3 regions of the Ureibacillus endophyticus genome follow, and region 3 is predicted to be linked to each of the others. Evidence: riboswitches for the same ligand, from Rfam matches in the RefSeq annotation. Region 3 holds a riboswitch; each other region holds the start of a gene.
What was found. A riboswitch is a leader RNA that binds a small molecule or an ion and turns the genes downstream of it on or off. The one in region 3 is predicted to bind S-adenosylmethionine.

Region 1: another riboswitch for S-adenosylmethionine. It lies ahead of metA (homoserine O-acetyltransferase MetA); the one in region 3 lies ahead of NKR20_RS01410 (O-acetylhomoserine aminocarboxypropyltransferase/cysteine synthase family protein).
Region 2: another riboswitch for S-adenosylmethionine. It lies ahead of metK (methionine adenosyltransferase); the one in region 3 lies ahead of NKR20_RS01410 (O-acetylhomoserine aminocarboxypropyltransferase/cysteine synthase family protein).

The regions. Positions count from the first base shown of each region.
Region 1 is NZ_JAMYWW010000001.1:1,780,114-1,788,555, forward strand. Features, by position in the region: gene NKR20_RS08625 (hypothetical protein) at 78-1,478, shown strand; gene metA (homoserine O-acetyltransferase MetA) at 1,817-2,755, opposite strand; SAM riboswitch class I at 2,841-2,951, opposite strand; gene NKR20_RS08635 (hypothetical protein) at 3,006-3,764, opposite strand; gene NKR20_RS08640 (AAA domain-containing protein) at 3,783-7,553, opposite strand; gene NKR20_RS08645 (acyl-CoA thioesterase) at 7,741-8,166, opposite strand; gene NKR20_RS08650 (YhjD family protein) at 8,268-8,442, opposite strand, start outside.
Region 2 is NZ_JAMYWW010000001.1:2,635,035-2,643,476, forward strand. Features, by position in the region: gene NKR20_RS12860 (alanine/glycine:cation symporter family protein) at 1-461, opposite strand, end outside; gene NKR20_RS12865 (alpha/beta hydrolase) at 590-1,396, opposite strand; gene NKR20_RS12870 (gamma carbonic anhydrase) at 1,516-2,028, shown strand; gene metK (methionine adenosyltransferase) at 2,088-3,284, opposite strand; SAM riboswitch class I at 3,524-3,644, opposite strand; gene pckA (phosphoenolpyruvate carboxykinase (ATP)) at 3,841-5,427, shown strand; gene NKR20_RS12885 (alpha/beta hydrolase family protein) at 5,518-6,297, opposite strand; gene NKR20_RS12890 (NUDIX domain-containing protein) at 6,281-6,748, opposite strand; gene NKR20_RS12895 (transposase) at 6,835-7,056, opposite strand; gene NKR20_RS12900 (Dps family protein) at 7,235-7,684, opposite strand; gene NKR20_RS12905 (hypothetical protein) at 7,915-8,091, shown strand; gene yidD (membrane protein insertion efficiency factor YidD) at 8,088-8,321, shown strand; gene NKR20_RS12915 (metal ABC transporter solute-binding protein, Zn/Mn family) at 8,427-8,442, shown strand, end outside.
Region 3 is NZ_JAMYWW010000001.1:273,010-281,451, forward strand. Features, by position in the region: gene pepT (peptidase T) at 1-343, opposite strand, end outside; gene NKR20_RS01390 (hypothetical protein) at 516-2,201, shown strand; gene NKR20_RS01395 (hypothetical protein) at 2,222-2,656, opposite strand; gene nfsA (oxygen-insensitive NADPH nitroreductase) at 2,805-3,539, opposite strand; gene NKR20_RS01405 (glycerol-3-phosphate acyltransferase) at 3,741-4,373, opposite strand; SAM riboswitch class I at 4,517-4,633, shown strand; gene NKR20_RS01410 (O-acetylhomoserine aminocarboxypropyltransferase/cysteine synthase family protein) at 4,753-6,060, shown strand; gene NKR20_RS01415 (hypothetical protein) at 6,350-6,739, shown strand; gene NKR20_RS01420 (homoserine dehydrogenase) at 7,089-8,075, shown strand; gene NKR20_RS01425 (MerR family transcriptional regulator) at 8,162-8,392, opposite strand.

The DNA.
Region 1 (8,442 bases), 1.5 Mb from region 3:
ATCAAAATACCCTGAGCACACACCCATTAGACATATGCCTCATATTCTATGCGTAAAAGAAATGAGGGAGAAAAAGTATGGGTGCATTAGGTGTGGATTTGTCGGCGCTGCATTGGATTTATGTTGTGTTTATTGTGTTAATCATCGGATTTATGGTGAAACGTCGTGATACAACGTTAATTTGTATCATTGGGATCTTCATGCTAGCGATTGTGGCAACAGGCGATCTCACGGCTTCCATCAGTGGCGTCTTTAATAGCTTTATATACGCCATTACCGAACTATTGTCGACAATTTTGATTATTTCCATTATTGTTGCGATGAGCCGGGTGTTATTGAAAACGGGTATCAATGAAGTCATGGTTTCACCGTTTACGAAAATCATTAAAAACCCTACTCTTGCCTACTGGACAATTGGTATTTTAATGATGGTCATCTCTTGGTTCTTCTGGCCTTCTCCAGCTGTGGCGTTATTAGGGGCAGTGTTATTACCGGTTGCCATTCGAGCGGGGCTTCCGGCACTTGGGGTTGCCATGGCGATGAACTTATTTGGTCATGGGATCGCATTATCTGGGGACTTTATTATCCAAGGTGCTCCAAAACTAACGGCGGATGCTGCAGGAATTCCAGTTGCTGATGTAATTTCTGCCAGTGTTCCACTAGTTATTGTGATGGGTGTTGTAACAACAATTGTGGCATTCATATTCTTACGCCGTGACATGAAACGTGGAAAAATGGAAATGGTCGGTACTTTTGGTGAAAAAGTTGTTGAAGACGTTAATGAAAATTTACTCACATTAGGACAACGTAAGTTTTTTGCGATCTTAATTCCAGTTGCCTTTATTATTGACGTTGTGGCGATGTCTATGTTTGATTTAACAGGCGGCGATGCAACAGCACTTGTCGGAGGAACTACAGTCTTTATCCTACTATTATTAGCAGTCTTTGCACATAAAAATGACGGCCTTGAGAAAACAACGAGCTATTTAATAGAAGGATTCCAATTTGGATTTAAAGTGTTTGGTCCAGTTATTCCAATTGCAGCATTTTTCTATTTAGGGGATTCTGGTTTCACGAAAATTATTGGTGAATATTTACCAGCTGCTTCACAAGGAATTGTAAACGACTTAGGTATTGCTTTAGCAGCAATTGTACCGTTAACAGCTGAAATTGCAGCGGTTACATTAACGAGTGTTGGTGCGATTACTGGTTTAGACGGCTCAGGCTTCTCTGGGATTACATTAGCCGGTTCCATTGCGAATTTATTCGGAACAGCGCTTGGTGAAGGTACTGCTACACTAACGGCACTTGGGCAAATAGCGGCAATCTGGGTTGGTGGAGGTACATTAGTTCCTTGGGCATTAATTCCAGCTGCAGCGATTTGTAATGTCAGTCCATTTGAGTTAGCACGTCGAAACTTCATCCCGGTCGTCATTGGTCTAGTTGTCACGACGATAGTTGCGATGTTTATTTTATAAAAAGTAAAACGCTTGGAAGATTAACTCTCCAAGCGTTTTTTGTATATACTGTGAATTCCATGCTACTTCAATTGATAAGGAACTTAATTGTTAAGTGGACGAAAACTCGTTCTATCTGGACGAGTCTGCACATTATGTGGATGAAATCTTATTCTATCTGGACAAATCTGCACGTTATGTGGACGAAATCTTATTCTATCTGGACGAATCCGCACTTTATGCAGACGAATCCATCCGCCTACTGGACGAATTTTTCAATTTTAAAAAGCTAAGCATCTGAGCAGCTCACAAATGCCTAGCTTAGAATTTTATAAAAATTCAGAATTTAAAGGGTACCATTAAATATGGAATTCGATGCTGTCGTCTACGAAATGCCATTCATATGGTGTTTCTTGGTATACGTAATAGTTTAACCAATTGTAGAACAGTAAGTGCGAATGCGCGCGCCATGTATTTTTCGGCGTTTGGCTTGGGTCATTATTCGGGAAGTAGTTCACCGGCATGTCTACTGGTTCACCTTTCGCCACATCTCGTTCGTATTCATCAGCCAATGTTGTTGCGTCATATTCTAGGTGACCTGTAATCATAATATGTTTAGTATCCTTTGATTGAATAATAAACGGACCCGCTTCTTCTGAATAGCTTAGTAAGCGTAAATCTGGATGTTCGCGTACTTCATCAAGGGATACAGACGTGTGACGTGAGTGTGGAGCTACATATTCATCGCTAAATCCGCGCACTAAGTCCACAGTTAAATCTGTAATCACATGTGAGTAGATGCCCGAACATTTTTTCGGCAATTCAAATTTACCAATATTAAAATGATGATAAAGTGCCGCTTGAGCACCCCAACAGATATACATACACGAGGTAACATTCACTTTTGCCCAATCCATAATCGTTGTTACTTCTTCCCAGTAGTTAACTGCTTCAAACTCCATTCGTTCGACAGGTGCACCAGTAATAATCATTCCATCAAAACGACGGTGTTTAATTTCATCAAATGTATTATAAAAAGTGTCTAAATGCGACTTTGACACGTTTTTAGATGCGTAAGTTGCAGTGTTTAAAAACGTTACATTCGTTTGTAGTGGTGTATTACCTAATAATCGTAAAAGTTGAAGTTCAGTTTTCTCTTTTTCTGGCATTAAATTTAACACTAAAATATTTAATGGTCGGATTTGTTGTGTTTTGGCACGGTCTTCTTCCATGACGAAAATTTTCTCTTGTCTTAATTTTTCGCCTGCCGGTAAATTTTTCGGTATATTAATAGGCATTAAACGTTCCCCCAATTCTTTTCATCTCAAAATAAAAACCCCTCATTCCAGCATGAGAATGAGAGGGAATAATTTATATGCCGCACTCTTATCTCCCAAGACAATATTGTCTTGCTGGAATTAGCACCTTTCTAACCGATGTTAGAGGTTGCTGAAGCTTCATTGGGCCATTTCCCTCTGCTTCTCTTGATAAGATAGATGAAATTAATGTAATACTAACATGATGATGAAATATTTGCAATATTCTATTTTACTTTTTTGATAGGAATCTCTCTTTCCAGGCAGATTTTTCTTTATCTTCAATTTGATGTTGCAAAGTCGGATCCCAATTATTTGTTAGAGTATTCCAAACGCGGGATGTGAATTGCTCTTTCTCTTCATCAAAAAGAATAAATTCGATACATGGCACATCATTAACTTGAATATCTTCAAAAGATTCAATAGAAGTGATAACCAAGTTTGATTCTTCTTCCTCATCTTCATCCATTTGAAGAAATCGCAATTCTTCTACGAGCTTATCGTTATCAACTTGAAGCTCCTCCACTTGTACGTGATATCGGTACATATCTTCCGGAAAATCCTCAAAGTCGAGAACTGCTTCAATTTCACCTTGTAGGAAAGTTTGATGCGTTGGGCTATACAACGTTTCTTTTGATGTAATTTCTTGGTCTTCTTCAAACACACCACTAGTCAATTGTTTTAACCCTTTTTCCGTTAATTGAAAATGATCTTCCTTTGTTATTAATCCAGTTTTGTGCATCTTGGACAATAAATCTTGAATAAATAATTCTTCTACCAATAATATTTCACTTAACTGTTCGGCTTTTTTGAACTTTGCTTTTTGCAATGAAATTAAAAGCATTTTCATCAAAATATCCATTTTTGTTCGGACAATTGGTTTGTATGCAATGTTAACCGTATGAACGGGAACACACCAAATAGCCGTTTCCAAAATGTTTGTTTTATGAAATTGTTCGGATAGTTTTTGTTGGAGTGCTTGGAGTTCCATCATTTCGTCCTTTCAAAACTAAGAAGTTAGTTCCTTAACATTGCGGTAGCCGTCTTGAGATTTGACAACAGATAGTAAGTTACTATACATGTTGCGTGTTTGCTCTTTCTTCGGTCGTTTTGTAAACATATCAACACTACCTACCAGAACTAGCAGCTCCCGCGCACGCGATAAGGCAACATTGAGGCGACGGTAGTCTTTAGCAAAGCCGATTTCCCCGTTTTTATTGTCGTTGTTACGAACCATACTCACTAAAATAACATCCATTTCCATACCTTGGAATTTATCGACAGAACCTGTACGGATGTGTAAATGCGGTAAATGTAGTTCGTGCTCAATCATTCGATTAATGCGTTTTACCTGCTCCGCATAGAAACTAATAACCCCCACTGATTTACGTTCATCTTCCGGAATTAGCCCTTGTTTTTTGGCAACTTCTGTAGAGTGATTTAGATCCACTAACATGGCGCGGATTGTTTTTAGCTCTTCTTGATTTAATAAACTTGAGCCTTCCTTCATCCGCTCTTCAAAATAGTTAGGCTCATTCGGTAAATCAATCCATAATAGATGGTCACTTCGTTTGATTAGGTTACTTTCTAATTTATGGTCACGTGCTGCATCAGAATCAGGAAGACCACATTTCAACGAGTCTCCTTCATGTTCATAAAACGGCGCGATCGTTTTCATAATATTTTCATGCATGCGATATTGAATCGCGAGCATTTTTTTATTTGATGACGGTAAGTTTTTATAAAGACGTTCGAATAAGGATTCTTCCAGTAATTTTTCCAGCTCACGTTTTTCTTCAAACGTATTACTTTCTTTTATTACAGTTTCTAATGTTTCCTCGAATGTATCATCCCCAATTAATGGTGGTAGTTGGTGATGGTCTCCTACTAAAACAATCTTCTTTCCTTTTAACATCGGAAGTAATAATTCAGGTGGTGTTGCTTTGGATACCTCATCGATAATAACCACGTCAAAAATAGGATAGTTGTCCATAAACTCTTTGTTTGCTGATGCCACACACGTAGTTCCGATAACATTGGCGTGCTTAACATAAAGTTTTCGGATCTCGTCTAAATCGTGTTCTGTTGCTTCGTCTAACAAGCCTTTCCACTCCACTTGAAGCTCTTGAGTGATTGGCAGCATTTCAATTTTCAAATTTAACTTTTCAATTTGTTCTTCTATTGCTACAATCTTTTCCTTTATTTTTTCTAGTTCAGACTCTGGATTTTGTTTTGTAATTTGTTCTAGTTGTTGTACATCCTTTTCAAGCTGAATGCCTTTAAAATTCAAATCTTTTAACTGATTTATCATGTCTTTTAAAACAGATTCCCCATTCAATATTTCTGAATCAACACGTTTTTGCTCTTCTTGTTTATTTTGTAGTTGTGATTCAATGTCCGTTTGTTTTGATTTTGTTTCTTCTAATTCTGCTATTTCAGTTTGAAGTAAATGACATACAGATTGAAGCTCTTCAATCGATGGCACAACGGAGACATCACCCACATTAAGTTTGATGGAGTCAAGCTGTTCTTTTAATTGGGAAGCGTTTAGTTGTAAATTTGCTTTTTTAATATTTAAACCATCGATGGTAGATTGCTCAACACCTGTTTGCATCAGAATCTGTTCAATCACTTCTTCTTTAATTTTCGTAAACACAAGAACAGATTCATTAATTAAGGCTTTATAACGTTGAGAGAGTTGAGCTAGGTACATTTTTCTTGAATAAAGCGCTTCAATTGAACGGGTACCATTAAAAGCATTGATCTTTTTTTGAGCAAAGGCTTTACTTAATTCCGTTAAAAATTCATTTACTTCTTGTAGTGAATAATGTTGGTTTGGTGGCAAATTTGAAGCTTGAATTTGAATGCCAAGAGTTTTATGACTATATTCAATTGCCTTTTCAAGCCTAGCTGAAATATCTTTTAACGGTTTGAACTGTTCAATTTGGCCATGTAACTTTTCCATGTCAGAGAATAATTGACTTAGCACGTAGCCTCTTCGAATTTCTTGCTGCACAATAAATTCTTCAATATCGTAAATCTTTTTAAAGGATTTAACTTTTTCTATTGTGCTTGAAATCTCATTTGTTTTGGCGTTGATTTGTTCTAATTGGTGATTTACGTTCGTAATTTCGTTTTCGAGCTTTTGTAATTGTGTTTCAACTTCTACATAACGAATGAGTTGCTTTGATCGAGATAATTTTTCCTGGGCTTTTAGAATATCCTCGTTAATTACCTTAGATGGACGAACTAGTTTCGTTAGTTCTTCGATTTTAGCGTCGATTTTTTCTTTGGAAGTACGAAGTTTTTCAAGGGTTTCCTCTGTTTTTTCACGCTCTTTTTTAAGTGGAATAATTTGTTTTTTTAGCTCTGCAATTTCAGCAATAGTTTTTTCTAATTGCTCTTTTGCTTGTTGTTTTTTTAAAATTTCCTGTTGTAATTGTTGCTCATTTTCTTTTAAAGCTTCAATTTCTTTTGTCGCAAAATAGATTTCCTGTTGAAGTTGCTCTTCCTTTGTTTGATGCTGTTTGATTTCATTTGTAATGGCGTCATAGGTTTGTTCTTTCCAATAATCTGCCACATTTTCTTCTATAAACTTTTTTCCTTCTTCTTCAATGCTTTCTGTACGGCCATAACGTAAAATTCGAATGTCTTTATTGGATAAAAGTCTACCTAATGCATTATCAACCGCTAAGTTTGATTGAGAAGCAATTAGCGTTTTTAAACCGGCTTTTGCATTTTGGTAACAGATTTCAGAGATTACTGTCGTCTTTCCTGTACCTGGTGGACCTTGGATAACATATAAATCTTCCGCGCTGATTGCACCAGTTACTGCAGCACGCTGATATTCATTTAGATTATTATAAAAATCTAGTTCAACATCTTTTTTTCGTTCAGCTATCGTTGGTTGATCTTCAAATAAGATGTTTTCTAAATTGACATTGGCTGCTAAACCTTCTTTGAGACGGTCAAAGCCTTTTAATAAACGGTTCAACTGAGATTTTGTGGAAGCATTGCTAAACGTAATATATTCTGAAGTAAAGTCAAACTCGTTATTTCGGAATAATCTCGATAATTTTGCATTCAATTCAATCTCGACAGTACGGTCTTGTCGATTTATTTTAGTAACTTCCCCAATTTCTCGCGGATAGCCTTTCACATAAGCACTTAAACCTTTTAACTGTTTCCACTCTTTGTCATCAATTCCATTACAACGAAGGGTTACTTTTGAATAGTCATCATTAAAATAGCTAGAAGTAAATGTTGCATCAATATCATCAATGCTTGCGTTTTTATATAAAACTTTTAAATAACCTTCCCAACTGGAAATTCGTTTGTTCACATAGTCAAAACGTTCCTGAGCGACTGGAAGCTGTGCAATGGTGGTAATGAATTTTTCTGGGTATGTATGTCCGTTAATACGCGATGGGACTAAATGAATTCGCATTCGTTCACGGCGATTGGTGACAACGGGTGTATTGGCCCCCCGAGTTCGGAAACTTTTTGCCACTAAGCCATTTTTTAAGTCAAAAATACAATCCATAATAACAACACGACCACCAAACTTTTTATTTAGATTGGTGTTTCGTTTGTTATCGAAATATAAAGTTAAGGAGATGGAGGTTTGCTCGATGGATTGTTTTTCGATATAAACATCAAAAGGATTTTGTAATTTGAAAAAGGCGTGTTCATCTTGAAAATGTTCTTTCAAAGCTTGTCTTGCCGTATTCGTTAAGACAATAAAACATTTTACAGATTCAAGAGCGATTTTTTGTACCATGAACACACCTCACTTTCCTTCAAATTTATTCACAAACGTCATTATAACAAGATACGTTCATTGTTGGTAGTTTCAAAAACGGTAATCGCACTGCTTATCTCTTGGAAGTAACATCTAGGGGCTGAGCGCAATACAATATATATTAACAAAATAAAACAGACTAGCTAAGCTAGCCTGAGTTGGTGAATTAGTTTTGTGTACGAGCAATTTGTAAGTATTTAGCATCCCACTCAGGATCTATTTTACTTAATGGTGTTGGTCGAAAAGTATCCTTATTCACTAAAGTATGTAAAGTTGTTCCTGTTGCTGCTACAGAGCCGTCTTCATGAAGGATTTCATAACCATATGTTGTACGCAGTTTGGAATGGCTCTCAATCCATGTACGCACCGTTGCAACTTGCCCATAACGCATAGCTTTTTTATACTGGACTGATACATCTAATACAGGTGCAAGATACCCTTGCTCTTCTAATCCCGCATAATTATAACCTAGATCAGAAATTAGTTTTGTGCGTCCAATTTCCATCCATACTAAATAATTCGCATGATAGACAACACCCATTTGGTCTGTTTCAGCATAACGAATTTCGATTTGTTTTTCACTGACAAACATTGTATCACCTCTAGCACTCATTATACCGTAAAAACAAGTAATTTCATGGGTTTTGATTTTTTAAATTTTGGTGACGTACAATGTTTGCCCTATTCCATTTTTTATTGATTAACTGATTCTACCGTTCTGTACTGTAATCCAAGGAGGCGCTTTACCTCTTCATCTGTCCAATTTCTAAGGGCAATATTACTATATCTTTTTTGATAAACTGCTCCACGCTCAAGGATGGTGTATTCAGTAAACATGTTATCTGATTTTTCCGATTGAACTTTTATC
Region 2 (8,442 bases), 2.4 Mb from region 3:
ATTAACATTGCAAGTAATGCTGCAATTGCAAATATAACCGCAAACCATTTTTGACCCATACCTTTTTCTATGTAAAAAGCAGGACCACCGCGATATTCTGTTTCTTTTTCCTCTTTGTAAATCTGAGCTAAAGTTGATTCAACGTAAGCTGTAGCTGCCCCAATAAAGGCGATTGCCCACATCCAAAATACTGCACCAGGTCCTCCAAATCCAATGGCAGTTGCTGTACCTGCAATATTACCAGTCCCAACTCGACCAGATAACGCAATACTCATAGCCTGGAATGAAGAAATACCTTTCTCGGATTTTTCCCCTTTGAACATTAAAACGAACATTTCTTTGATGTAACGCACTTGTAAGAATCTAGTAATCACTGAGAAAAATACCCCAACTAGTAGAATCCCATAGATAAACCAGGGACCCCAAAAGAAATTATTTAGTGCATTAACAATATTCTCCATAACACTTCTCCCCCTTGATGTATACTATTGTTATAAAATTCAATATATTACATCAATTCCATTAATACAATATTTTTCTAAAAAAAAACAAAAAAAACTCAGTTCATTCACTGAGTTTTTTTAAGATACTATTTTACAATATAACCTAGAGACCTTAAAACATTATTCATGAAGTCCTTCGTATACAGAAAAACTTCCTCTCTTTCGTTATCATGAAAAAGATTATGGTAGTTGTATGGCCATTCTTTATATTGTAATTCAGACGTGTTTTGAGAGAATAACCACTTTTTTGAAATAGATGGATCAGTAATTTTGTCTTGTTGGGCAGTTAATAATAAAATAGGCAAAGTTAATTTATTCTCTTGTTCTGTTGTTATATTTTTCATTAATTGTTGAACGTCCTTATACCATCCTCCTGTAACTTTAGAATGATATGGAACATCATCAATCATTTCCGTATACCCATCTAAATTTCGAGTTAACATTTTCTTGTCAAACTCTAATGAGATTTTTTTATTTGGTGCAAGGGTACCAATACCACTTGTTAAAGCGTTGGTAATTAAATTTGATGTTTTTCGTAAATGAAGCCATGGAGAGGATAAAATAAGCCCTGCACACTCTACTGTTTTTTTCTTTAAAAATTCAATTGCAAGTAAACCTCCGAAACCATGACCTATTACAAATACCGGAAGCTCATAGGAAAGAGCATTTTGCATTAACAGTTTGATGTAGGTGATGTACTCGTTAATCGCTTCGTCATGCACTCTTAAAAATTTTGATTCTTCACCATGACCGGGTAAATCCCCCATCACAATGTGATACCCATCAGTGCGTAATTTTTCAATTAACCAGGCATACCAACGATGATGTTCAAAAGCACTATGTATTATGACCACAACTGCTTTAGCATGTTCATCTGTTTCCCATTTCCACATAACTTCGCCTCCAACCCAAATAGCATACTTTTGGGCATACATACCTTTTATATTTTCTTTATTATTTTATTTTGTTACGATAAGCATATATATCATACTTAGAAACGAGGAGATTTACGATGATTTACCCTTTTAAAGATAAAAATCCTAAAATAGACCCATCTGTATTTATAGCTGATTATGTCACAATTACCGGCGATGTGACAATCGGTGAAGAAACATCTATCTGGTTTAATTCTGTCATCCGTGGTGATGTTGCACCAACGTACATAGGTAAACGTGTTAGTATTCAAGATTTGAGTTGTCTTCATCAAAGTCCAAATAATCCATTAATTATTGAAGATGAAGTGACTGTTGGACATCAAGTAACATTACATAGTTGCGTAATAAGAAAACGCGCATTAATTGGGATGGGTTCCATCATTCTAGACGGTGCAGAAATTGGTGAAGGAGCTTTTATTGGGGCTGGTAGTTTAGTTCCCCCAGGTAAAAAGATTCCACCGAATTCTTTAGCAATGGGAAGACCTGCAAAAGTTGTACGCGAAATCACGCCAGAAGATCGTGAAGATATGGACCGCATTATTCGTGAATATGTTGAAAAAGGTCAATATTATAAATCGCTTCAAAAGTAAACATATTATATAGTAAGAATGTAAAAGCAGGTGAAAAAACTCACCTGCTTTTTAACATATTATAATCCAGCTTTTTCTTTTAATTTCTCAGCAATATCTGTATTTTCCCAAGGAACATCTAAATCTGTACGACCGAAATGACCGTAAGCAGCTGTTTGCTTGTAAATTGGGCGACGTAAATCAAGCATTTTAATAATGCCTGCAGGACGTAAATCAAATAATTCACTTACCCATTCTACTAATTGACTCTCAGCTACTTTTCCAGTTCCAAATGTATCGATTGAAATTGACACTGGACGTGCTACACCAATCGCATATGCTAATTGCACTTCTGCTCGATCAGCAAGACCAGCAGCTACAATATTTTTCGCAACATAACGTGCAGCATAGGCTGCAGAACGGTCAACTTTTGTTGGATCTTTTCCTGAGAATGCACCGCCGCCATGACGTGCATAACCACCGTAAGTATCAACAATAATTTTACGACCAGTTAATCCAGCATCACCTTTTGGTCCACCGATTACAAATCGGCCAGTTGGATTAATGAAATATTTTGTATTATCGTCAATTAATTCACTCGGAACAACTTCACGAATTACTTTCTCTTTTAAATCTTCTTGAATTTGTTCTAATGTTACATCTTCATTGTGTTGAGTGGATATAACTATTGTATCGATGCGAACTGGATGATTGTTTTCATCGTATTCAACTGTCACTTGTGTTTTTCCATCGGGACGTAAATATGGAATTTCCTTAGATTTACGTACTTCGGCTAGTTTACGGGATAATTTATGAGCCAAACTAATTGGTAGTGGCATTAGTTCAGGTGTTTCGTTACATGCAAATCCAAACATTAAGCCTTGGTCACCTGCACCAATTGCTTCAATATCTTCATCGCTCATATATCCTTCACGTGCTTCAAGCGCTTGGTCAACACCTTGAGCAATATCTGGGGATTGTTCACCGATTGCAGTTAGTACTGATAAATTTTCAGCATCAAAGCCATATTTACCGCGAGTGTAACCAATTTTGGCTACTGTATCTCGAACAACTGATTGAATATCCACATAAGTAGAAGTTGTAATTTCACCTGCTACAAGTACTAAACCAGTTGAAACAGTTGTTTCACATGCTACACGTGCATTTGGATCTTCTGTTAAAATTGCATCTAATATTGCATCGGAAATTTGGTCACATATTTTATCCGGATGCCCTTCTGTTACACTTTCTGATGTAAACAGTCGACGGTTTGTCATTTGGTTTCCTCCTAAAATCTATACGAGATTAGTTCTCGATTTGATACGGTACTCATTACCCATGTTAAGTCCGCACATGAAGGTTGGACTCCAAGCCGTTACTGCTTATTAACACGAGGATATCGAAAGGCGAATAATAATTGTTACATTATTTTCATTTTGTACTCTTTTCAAAAAAAAATTCCTTTTACTCACATAAAACCCATGAGTAAAAGGAATTGTAAATACAGTACCTTTCACTCTTATCGTTCAAGGGATTTTCCCTTGCATCAGGTTGGCACCATCGCATTTATTATATATAATAAATGCAGGTTGCCGGGCTTCATAGGGCCTTGACCCTCCACCAGCTCGGGATAAGAGTATCCGTTCAAATCAACATATTACGGAAATCGACATCCAATGTCAATTTATAAATGTTGATTTCTTTAAAAGTTTAAAAATTAAAAAATAATTTATGAATAGTATAGATTATTTAATTCAATGTGTTATACTATTTTTGAAATTAAACAAACATCCCATGCAGTGGGAATTCTGAAAAAAGGATGGTATTTAATCGATGAATTCAGTAGAAATTGCGAATGAACTGAAGGAATTATTAAACGGCGAGAATATTAAAGTTCAACTATCAGTACCACAATTAGTGGAAAAAGCTACATCACGTGGAGAAGCAGCTCTAACTGTTGACGGTGCAATCGTTGCTGAAACAGGTAAATATACAGGACGTTCTCCGAAAGATAAATATTTCGTAGAAGAAGAGAGCACAAAAGACAAAATCGATTGGGGCAGTGTAAACCGCGCGATTTCTGCTGAAGTGTTCGATAACCTATATCTTAAAGTTGTAAATTACTTAAAAGAAAAAGATGAGCTTTATGTATTCAAAGGATTTGCTGGCGCTGATAAGGATTCACAACTTTCAATTCAAGTAGTGAACGAATATGCTTGGCACAATCTTTTCTGTCATCAATTATTCATCCGTCCAACAGAAGAAGAACTTGCTTCTCATGTTGCAGAATTTACTATTGTTGCAGCACCAACATTTAAAGCAGACCCAGCTGTAGATGGTACAGCTTCTGAAACATTTATTATTGTATCATTAGAAAAGAAAATAATCCTAATCGGTGGTACTGAATATGCTGGTGAGATGAAAAAATCTATCTTCACTATCATGAACTATTTACTACCTGAACGCAATATTTTCTCAATGCACTGTTCAGCAAACGTTGGCGAAGCTGGCGATGTTGCACTATTCTTCGGTTTATCAGGAACAGGTAAAACAACATTATCTGCAGACAAAAACCGTAAATTAATCGGTGACGATGAACACGGATGGTCAGATAACGGTGTATTCAATATTGAAGGTGGATGTTATGCAAAAACAATTAACCTTTCACCTGAAAAAGAACCTGAAATCTACAATGCAATTCGTTTCGGTTCTGTTTTAGAAAACGTTGTAGTAGATCCAGAAACTCGTATTCCAGATTATGATGATGGTTCATTAACTGAAAATACGCGTGTTGCTTACCCAATCGATTATATCGAAAACATTGTAACACCATCAGTTGCAGGTCATCCAAAAACGATCGTATTTTTAACTGCTGATGCATTTGGTGTATTACCTCCAATCAGTAAGTTAACAAAAGAGCAAGCGATGTATCACTTCTTAAGTGGTTTCACATCAAAATTAGCAGGTACAGAACGTGGAGTAACTTCTCCAGAACCAGTATTCTCTACATGCTTCGGTGCACCATTCTTACCATTACCAGCAACTCGTTATGCGGAAATGTTAGGTGAAAAAATTGACGAACATGGTTCACAAGTATTTTTAGTAAACACTGGTTGGACTGGTGGAGAATACGGCGTAGGAAGCCGTATGAAACTTTCATATACACGTGCAATGGTTCGTGCTGCAATTGACGGTAAACTTAACAATGTTGCTACAACTCAAGATGCAGTATTTGGATTACACATTCCAACTGAAATTGAAGGGGTTCCTAGCGAAGTATTAAATCCAAGAGATGCTTGGTCAGATAAAGCTGCATACGATGCAAAAGCTGCATACTTAGCAGACTTATTCAAAGAAAACTTCAAAAAGTTCTCTAATGTTTCAGAAGAAATTTTGAAAAATGGCGGACCTTTAGTATAATATAGTTAGACAAAAGTCGACATAACGTTTTATAAACTTTATATCATAAATAAAGAGCCATTTCCTTTTGAGGAAATGGCTCTTTCAATTTTATCTACTTCTCATCCACTCACATAATGCTTTTACTGTTTTACGATTGACATTAGGCGGATAATGATGTCCTAACCCAGAAGAGTACCATGTTTCTACTTGTTTATTTTCTTCGATTAACTTTTGCTCGAGGTCATAGGATTGATTAATACTTACATTCTCATCTTCTGTACCATGAATAAGGAGTACAGGTGCATTAATATCATTTACTTTAAATAACGGTGTTCTTTCATCAAACTTTTCTTGCTCTTTATTTGGAGAACCACCGATAATCCGTTTTAATGTTCTTCTCATGTCTACACGTTCCATATACATGCTTGTTACACTAGAAACCCCTGCCCATGTAACAACTGATTTAATATCATCTCGTAAAATGGCAGTCCATAATGCCATTAAACCACCTCTAGAAAAGCCAAAGAGATGAATCTCATTTTTATCAACAAATTTCTTCAACACCTCTGCTGCATACACGGCATCATATCGATCTTCACCTGCAATCTCATCTCTTCCCTCTCCTCCCCGATTTCCACGGTAATAAGGAGCAAAAACAACAAATCCTTGGCATGCAAATTGAGCAATACGCGAAGGACGCACCATGCCGATAGATTGTAACCCACCTCTTAGATAAAGTAATGCATCATAATTCCCTTCTAACTTCGGTTTTGCTAGTAATCCCTTTACCCTAAGTCCCTGCGACCAATACAAGATTTCAAACAACTCGACATTCGGATTAGGTGAAGGATAACTTCGAATAGTTTCAATACTACCATTGTCTTTCATGATTTTTCACTTCCTGTAGCATCTTTTTCATTCCTGCATCTTTCATATAAAAACTTAAATTTGGTTCATTCCATAATTCATCTATCGTAAGCCAAGTCATTCCTAATGTTTCATGCTCTTCAATGAATTCATCTATTCTTTCTACTTTCCCAGTAAACACGGCTTTACAAAATGGTTCTTTATCATATACAACATAGTAGGCAAACCATTTTAAATCTGTAATATGTACTGCTGTTTCTTCGTAAACTTCTCTTACTGCAGCTTCTTGTAATGTTTCACCCGGTTCAACTTTTCCACCGGGAAACTCTACCCCACGTTTTTTATTAATAGTACAAAGCCATTTACCATCTTTTTGCACTAACACTAAAACATGTTTTGGCTCTATTTCAAACGGTCCCTCATCGAATCGTAAATCTACTTTACAGCCTTGTTCATCAATAAAAGAAAACATCCCTTCGTTCAACTCCTACGTACGTTTAATAATAATGGTACAACCCACTAAAGATACTCATAGTCTATCGAAGGGATGTTTCATAATCAATGGAAATAAGGTAATTGTTCAACAAACTGTTTTGTATTTTCATCACCAAATTCATGAATGAGCGCATAAAGTTTTTTTAGTCTTGTATCAATTTCATCATTTTCTTCATCTAAATGATAGGGAATATACGGCAAATGAGCACGTACCAAATTATGAAACTCCAATGAATTTAACTGTAGAAATAAATGTTCAAATATTTTTGCCTTATCGCTATCCATCTTAAGTTTAAATTCACATGATTCTCCTAAAGGGACATAACTATATGTTTGATTTGCCACATTTACATAAATTGTAGTATCGATAGTAATCACTCCTTTTAGGTAAGTATGTTGCGAACGAATCGGAGCTATTCAACAAAGTAAAACACGGCCCATAAAATTGAGCCGTGTTTTGTAATTATTGGTTATTCCCTAAGAAAGCAGATAACATCCAAGTGTGTTTTTCAAGGCTTTGATATGTGGCATTTAACATATCCTCTGTACGATCATCGCCCTCTTCAGAAGCTTGTTCCATCGCTTCTTTTAAATAAGCCATAATTGTTTTAAAATCGGAAATTGTCGTTTGTACCATTTCCTCTGTAGATTCTGAACCTGTTGCTTCTTTAATATGAGACAATTCAAGATGTTCAACCATTGTCGCAACTGGTTTTCCACCTTTAGAAAGAATACGTTCTGCTACTTCGTCTAAATTTAATGTTACCTCATTATAAAGTTCTTCAAATTTTGCATGAAGTGTAAAGAATGATGGACCTGTTACATACCAATGATAATTGTGTAACTTTGTGTAAAGCACTGACCAAGTTGCTACTAAATCATTTAATTGTTCAATTAATGTTTTATTTGCCATGTAAATCACCTCATAATTATTATTTAATGAAAACTAATTTCAATTAAATTATAACCTGATAATATTTTGGATAAATTGTCTATAATTTGAAATTTTTATTTCCCTTCAAATCATATCACCTATACTATGTCCCAATTTTAAGTATTTAAACATGATGAAGAATATTGACATAAAGTTCATAAACCAAATGTTCGCGATAATAGAAATTATTTTATACTATAATAATAGAGGTGAAAGCATTGAATATTACATTAGCAATTATCGTTTTAGTCGGAGTTATATATTTTATTTTAATAATCGGTGCAATTATTTTTATTAAGAAAAAGAAAAAAGGATTTTTTACTCAAACAGTTGATCCAAAACCAGAACAAAGTCTGCAAACTCATGAGGAGTTAAAAGACAAATGAAATATTTTTTTATTTGGTTAATACAGTTTTACCGTAAATTTATTTCGCCTATGACGCCACCTTCTTGCCGTTTTTATCCTACATGTTCCCATTACGGTTTAGAAGCTTTTCAAAAACATGGTGCAATAAAGGGATTAATTCTAACGGTTACGCGCATTTTAAAATGTCATCCTTTGCATCCTGGTGGAGTTGATCCGGTTCCTGACAAATGGCCTTCGAAAAAAAAATAGATTCGAAGGCTTTTTTTTATTGTCTTTTTTTTCAACTTCCTGTATTATTGAGAATGTTAAAAATATAAATCGTAATAATTACTATTTAGAAAGGTGTGAAAATTATTGAAAAAGTTTTCAA
Region 3 (8,442 bases):
TTGGTGACATGATTAAGTTATCATTTAATTGGATATCCCCACCATCATAATTATCGATACGTTGAGGATTTACATTTGTACCAGAAAAGTCGGGAGATGTATCTACATGAGCTAAAAAACCTATTGTCGGCACTTCTTTATCTGTATTTGCAGGTAATGTTGCAAACAAATAACCATTTTCATCAAGTGTAATTTCTGTTAGACCAATTTCCGCAAGTTCATCTTTTAAAACATTTAATAAATCAAATTGCTTTTTAGTTGATGGAGTTGTGGAACTTTCCGGATCAGATGTTGTATCAATTTTTGCATATCGAATTAACCGTTCAATTACTTTCTCTTTCATGGAATGTCCTCCTTAAATGGTTGTTACATTTATTGTAACATTTTTACTTCGGATAACGGAATAATTTGTAAAGATGTATGAACACTTTAACATTATAAATTATTTAATTTTATATGAAACTAATTAGCTCCTAATTACGTAAATCAGTTAATTAAAAGAAAGGGTGGTTTAAGTGACTCAATTGTTATTAACAGCAGTAATAGCTGCGTTTGTCACGACACTTCTTCTTGTTCCGCTCTCGAAAAAGGTGCAAAAAGGGGAAATTAGCAGCAAACAACTGGCGAATTCATTTATTTTCGTTCTAATAGCAAGTTTTATATTAATTGTTGCAATTATTTACATTACTAAAATTGATCTGCATTGGACGATTTTTGCGTATGCATTACCAATCATCGCTCTCTTAGGAGCAATCATCTCATCAGGTATAGAACAAACATTTAAAGGTTTAATCTTTTTATTAAGTTTGATCGTTCTTGGCTATATGTTATCTGCTCCGGTTTGGAATGCGAATGATAAGTATGAATCTGCAAAAATGGAGGAAAAGGTTGAAATTGAACCATTTGATGAAACAAAAACTCCAGCAAGTGTACCACCACGTTTTGCAGAAAATAAAATGAAAAAAGCATTTGGGCAAGTCCCAAATACTAGTTACTATGAACTTGGTAATTTACAAATACAAAAGGTAAATGGTGAATTTGTTTATATTGCACCAGTTGAGTTTTCCGGATTCTTTAAATGGTTCACAGGAAAAACAACACCAGGCTATTTTACAATGAGCGCTACTGATTCAACAGACAATCCAAAGTTTGTTCAATATGAAATGACTTATGTACCTTCAGCATTTTTAAATAAAAATTTAGAGCGACATATTCGTTTGCAAAACCCAACGTTAATTTTCTACGGAGAACCACAGCTTGAAATCGATGACGATGGAAAACCGTACTATATCCGCTCTTATGGTAATTTCATTTCTGCTCGAAATGGTTTTGATGTGAAGGGAATCGTTATGGTGGATGCGGCAACTGGTGATTCAGAGAATTTAACAATAGATGAAGTACCAGAGTTTATTGATGGTGCGGTTTCACCAGAAGCGGTAAGTTTACAAAATAGCTATTTTGGTAAATATGTTCATGGCTTCTGGAATAGTATGTTTGGTAAAAAGGACGTGAAGTTACCTTCAGATGAAGGAACAGAAGCAAATGTTAGTCCTATCTTTAATGAGAATGGGGAAATGTACTACTTCACTGATTTCACGAGTCCAAAAGAGGGCGTAGATTCAATGCTTGGCTATTCTTTAACTCATGCAAGAACAGGTGAAGCAACGTATTATACAGGTAACTTGGAAGAATCATATATGGATTCTCAAGGTGCTTTAGATATTATTGAGAAAAAGTTTATTGAAAAGGAATGGCAAGGTGAAATGCCGATTCTTTATAACTTCTATGGCGAAGCAAGTTGGCTAGCACCAGTATTAGACTCAAACGGTTTTTTACAAAACTACTTTATTGTATCAGCTGCAAATCCTGAAATTTCCGCATATGGTGTAACACCGAACGAAGCGTTGAAACAGTATAAGACAGCGCTAAGAAGAGGTGGGGGATCTGTGGATGGAACTTCAAGTGCTGAAGAAGCTACAATTTCAGGTGAGGTTGTACGTGTTTATAAAGAACGTGTAGGGGATTATACAGTTGTTTCGTTCTTATTGAACACTGGGCAAAACTTTATAGTAAGTTCTCAAAATACACCACTTTCAATTTATTTACAAGAAGGTGACAAGGTTGTAGTAATATACTACAATACGAAAGAATTATTCCTCCCTGTAAAAGAGATGGAAATCGAAGGTGTTGTATCTAACTAAAAAAAGAGAAAAACCGGGCATTATCTTGTCAGGTTTTTCTCTTTTTCATTGAGATAATCTATCAATCGTTGTTTTCTTAACTGGACATGTTCTTTTGTGTAAGGTTTTAATTTATCAAACAGATCCTTTTTCTTTTGTAATATCTGTCGCTCATGTACAAAGCGACTTTCTAGTTCGTGTTTAAAAATATATTCTAAATGGAAAATTTGCATCAATGCCACTTCAGGGCTTTCCAAATTGTAGATAAATTTAATATTCCAAACCGTTGTATAAGAAATATATTGATTTACAAAATCAGTAATGTGTTTATAGGCTTCTTTATTAATTTTCAATTCTATATTTTTGTGAAGTTTTGCAAGTTCTAAATTAATGTCTGCTAAAACACGATAATAATGTCGTATTTTTTTATTCTGTTGTCTCTCTAAAGACAATGCGACCTGTCTATTTTGATACATCTATAACACCCCTTTAAACTTACAAATAATACTAGTAGTTTATCAAAGTTATCGGGGAATTATTAGATTACTATATTACCGTATTTATGTAAAAGAGAACCTACCATTTAACTATATAAACAGGTAAGTTCTCCCTATAAATTCTTATTTATTTCCAATTAAATCCTTTTGATGCTAAAAACTCTTTCATGTAAGGACGTTTTTGCTCAATTAAATAATCCGCCATCTGTTTTGTCCAATTAGACATCTTTTGGTTTGAACTGCGACTTGCATAGTAGTTCTCCATAATGGAATCGTATTCATCTAACAGTTCATTGTATTTTTCTGTATCGTAACTATTTTCATGAAGGATTGCTCCTACAGGTAATCTTGGTTTTGTTTCGTTGCGTTTTGTAGGTTTTCCAATTGTCATAGCAAAGAGTGGGAAAACGTAATCTGGTAAATTGAATAATTCACTAATTTCAGCAGGGTTGTTACGTGCACCCCCGATATAACAAATACCATAACCTTCTGCTTCTGCAGCGATTACGAAGTTTTGAGCAAAAATTGCTACATCTGCAACCCCAACAAGTACATTTTCAGCACTGTCTGCTACAATCTCAACTCCATGTTTTTGCCCCGCCATTTGAAGACGTTTAAAGTCTACACAAAATAAAAATGAAGCACCTGCTGTTTTAAACTGAAATTCATTCTTAGATAGTTCACCTAGTTTTTGTTTCTTTTCTTCATCAGTTACCCAAATAACACTATAGGCTTGAACAAAATGGGAACTTGCTGCCATTTGTGCAGTTTCGATTAGATCAATAACCGTTTCTTTCGGAATTTGTTCTCCAGTGTATTTTCGAACAGATGAATGACTACGTAATACCTCTTTAACTGACATACTAAAACTCCCCTTTGTATGTAATGTAGTAAATAGAATAATTTAGAGAAATATTCCCTATAAAGCTATATTAGACTATTTTGAAATGTAATACAAAATAGGGGATTGAGGGTAATTTCAAAATGTGTTTTACCGAGGAGGAAGGAGAGGTGAAAAGCCGTAAAGTTAATTTGAAGTTAAATTTACGGCATTTTTGTTAATTTATGGTTTTTTGTTAAAAGCAGACGTAATTTTTGGTTCTGTTCCTAAACGCATTCGGTTTAGATTTTCAACATGTAAGATGATTGCTATAATGAATAAAGATAATGTTATGAAAAATGGCCAGATTGTTGGTTCTTGTATGATAGCAGTTATAGCAAATATCAAATAAAGGGCAAATACACCGATAATTAAATAATTTGATATAAGGGAAATGACAATAAGAAGCAATACTGCAATTAACCCCATCTGCCAGTTAAGTGTAATGAATATGCCGATTAAAGATGCAGTACCTTTTCCACCGCGGAAATTCATATGGACGGGGAAATTATGTCCTAAAATAACAGCGGCTCCGATGGAATAAAGAAGTATTGAAATTTGCTCTGTGGTAAAGGTTGTATAATTTAAAAGTAAAAATTGACCAAGAATGATTGCGACGATCCCTTTACCAATATCAATTATTCCAACAAGTACACCATATTTCCATCCGAGAGATAATACTGCATTTGATGCTCCGGCATTTCCATGACCAACTTCTTTCAAATTTACACCGGATAATAATTTAGCGAAGTTAGAACCATGAATGCATCCGATTAAATAACCAACTATAAGAACGGAAAACAAAGTAACTAGCATTCTGAAAAACTCCTTTCCAATAGATGTTATTTCTATTATACTCTGAGGAAATGAAAGAAGTTTCAAAAAATTTAAAATTAATAGTTGACAGAGTTGATTACTATGCTTTATAGTAAGTACAACGATGGAACATGAATCAAATACCTTTATCCAGAGTGGCGGAGGGAATAGGCCCTATGATGCCCGGCAACCAGTGAATACATAAAGTGTTTACTAAGGTGCTAATTCCTACAGATTTTGATTGATCTGACAGATAAGGGGAGGAAAAATGCAACTAGCAGCCCTCTTCTTATATAAGAGGGCTTTTTGTTTTTCCCTAAATAAAGTCCTCCTTATTAAATGCGATCATCCATCGAATAAAAACTAGGAGGAAGATTACATGTCACAACAACGTCCAGAAACAATTCTATTGCACGGTGGACAAAAACCAGATCCAGTAACAGGTGCAATTGCTGTACCAATTTATCGCACGACTGCTTATGCGTTTCAAAATACAGAGCATGCTCGTCAACTGTTCGCATTAGAAACACCAGGTAATATCTATTCCCGAATTATGAACCCAACAGTCGATGTTTTTGAGCAACGTGTTGCCAAATTAGAAGGTGGAACTGCAGCAGTAGCTGTATCTTCAGGGATGGCTGCCATAGCGTTCTCCATTTTAAACATTGCAGGGGTAGGGGATGAAATTGTAGCTGCTGGTTCATTATACGGTGGAACATATAACCTGTTTGCAAATACACTGCCACGCTACGGAATTACAACAATATTTGTTGATGAATCAAACCCAGAAAACTTTGAAGCGGCAATTACTGAAAATACAAAAGCAATCTATGCTGAAACAATTGGTAATCCAAGTTTAAATGTTTTAGATATTGAAAGAGTTGCGGAAATTGCTCATGCGCATGGACTTCCGCTAATTATCGATAATACATTCCCATCCCCATACGGATCAAACCCAATCGAATTTGGTGCAGATGTTGTCGTTCACTCTGCAACAAAATGGATTGGTGGACATGGAACAACGATCGGTGGCATTGTCGTTGATGCTGGTAAGTTCGATTGGACACAAGGTCGCTTCCCAGGATTTACAGAGCCGGACGAGTCTTATCATGGTTTACGTTATGGAATTGACACTGCTGCAGCTGCATTTGCTACAAAATTGCGTGTTCAATTACTACGTGACTTTGGACCAACATTAAGTGCAGATGCTGCATTTAACTTCTTACAAGGTTTAGAGACGCTTCATTTGCGTTATACAAGACACGGTGAGAATGCAGAGAAAGTTGTAGAGTTTTTAGAAAACCACCCATCTGTGGAATATGTAAACTATCCAGGGAAAGAAAACTTCCCATCGCATGCATTAGCGAAAAAGTACTTAAAAAATGGCTTTGGTTCTATGCTTACATTTGGCATTAAAGGTGGACGAGAAGCAGGAAGCAAAGTGATTGATAATGTTCAATTATTCTCTCGCGTAGCAAACGTTGGAGATGCAAAATCATTAATCATTCATCCAGCTTCAACAACTCACCAACAATTATCTGCTGAAGAATTAAAAATTGCAGGTGTATCTGAAGAGCTCATTCGCTTATCAATTGGTTTAGAAGCCGTTGAAGATATCATTGCTGATTTAGAACAAGCTTTAGCTGTAGCTGTTGAAGGTGTTACCAAACAAATGCATAAAAAGTAATTTAGTTCGCTTGGTGAAGCTTGTCTGATTCACATCATTTCGTGAATAGGCTGGTTTTCGCCAACCAAACTAAAGGCCGTTCATTAGGCTACTTACTTTTTATTTTAAAACCTAGTAAATTCATTTGTTTTATTGACAATTAAGGTTATCGGTCTTATAATATAGGTAAATAATTGAAAATCGCGTTCAAAGCATCCCCTAGCTTTTGAATATATATGAAATTAGAAAACTGTAGCGGTTGTCCCCCAACAACTGCTACACCCCTAGAGAGATGAAGGAGTGTTGTAAAATGGGAAATATCTATAGTGCACAAAATATCGCAGCTTATTTTATTTTTGAATTAAACGAACAACATATTTTTATTAATGCTGATGCTTTACAACATCTATTAGCGGATGTTGCGACGGTGTGGAATAAAATATATGGTCATAACGCATTTTCTGAACAAGTACATTCTTTCGCTCAAAATGGGTATATTGTGAAAGAAGTGAAAGATGCATACGAAGAGTATGGAAAGAGTCATATTGATGAACCTGCGAAGGATTGGGAGCTAGAATTCGGTCAGTTCCAGTTAGTTTACAGAACATATGGTGTACCACGTTTTACGATGGAAGAAGAAAATATTATGAAAGAAATAATAAATAAGTATAAAGCGAGCCTTATTAGAAAAGTATCTTAATTAAACATTTCCCTTTATAACATCTCTTTTACTGCCTGAATGTGCATTTTAGGCAGTTTTTTATTTTCTTAAATAGTGGTTGTAATTGGGCATTATAAGAACATTATTTAATGTAAAGTTTAATGAATAAATATATTATGCATTAAAAGTAAATTGGAATTTTTCTGACCTTCTTAAAAAAACAATTGTCCATCATGAGAAGAATTTCCTTGAGTTCCGTCTGAATATAAGATAAAATTCTCTTAAGTTAAATTTTTCGAATTATTTGTTTTTATATTTGTAAAATAGGTTTATCTAACGAGCATATGAAATAGAAGGACGTATAGTAAAGATGGAGGCGAGTATAGGAATGGCAACAATAAAGGCGGCCATCTTAGGTTTTGGCACAGTAGGGCAAGGGATATATCATATATTAAATGAAAAAAGAGAGGAGCTTCGAGATAAACTAGGTATTGAATTAGAAGTAGCAAAGATTTTAGTTCGTGATACAACGAGAGAACGTGTACCTGGTACAGCACACTTGCTAACAGATAGTATAGATGATGTTCTATCAGTCAAAGGAATTCAAGTAGTATTTGAAGCAATCGTAAATGAAGAACCTGCCTATTCTTATTTAAAAAAGGCTGTAGAACATAAGTGTCATGTAGTTACAGCAAATAAAGTGATGTTTGCAAAGCGCGGGTTAGAGTTGCAGGAGTTAGCAAAGCAAAATGGTGTATTCGTTGGTTATGAGGCAACAACTGCTGGCGGTGTTCCTGTTATTAAAACAATGAAAAACATTTTACTAGTTAACGATGTTACTAGAATTCAAGGTATCTTAAATGGTACGTCAAATTATATTTTAACAAAAATGCGTGCAGAAGGTTGGTCTTTTGATGAAGCGCTTCGTGAAGCACAAAACTTAGGTTATGCAGAAGCTGACCCATATAATGATGTATCAGGGCAAGACGCGTTCAAAAAATTAATGATTTTATCAGCCTTAGCTTTTGGAGAACAACCAGATTGGGCTGATGTTGAAGTCGTTGGTATAGATGGAATTACTTCTGAACAAGTAAAAGAAGCGACAGAACAAGGATTACGTTATCGTCACGTAGCAGAAGTTGAACGTCTATCGGATGGGAAAATCATTGCGAAAGTTGGACCAATGGTAGTGGATAAAGAACATCCATTGTACCCAATTGATGATGTGTTTAATGCAGTGACAATGGAGACAAATTATATCGGGACTTTAACTTTAGTAGGACCAGGTGCAGGTATGTACCCTACTGCAAGTGTAATGGTAGAAGATTATGCAGAAATTATCGGCAAACGTGCGGGCTTTGTCGTGACAATATAAAAAAACCATCTTGTTGCGTTCGGTTTATCAACTTGACGCCTCAGGATGGTTTTTTATATACGCTTTAGCTGAATATGAGCGGAATTTTAATCCTCATCTTTTACATCAATGTCTTCTGGGATTGGAGTGTTTCGCCAAATTTCGATCTCTTCCTTTATGCGTGCCAATTGCTCATGATAAGTATCAAATTGCGAGCTATTGATCAAATACTGCTCACCATCGTAAACCGCTTTAATTCGTCCAGCATAAATATAGCGGAGTACTTGATCTTCCGGCATTGAAATATCTTTTGCAGTTTCAGCTACAGTTTTGTACATGTTTAAGCTCTCCTATCAAACTCATTTCCGTTGATTTTCTCTATTATAAC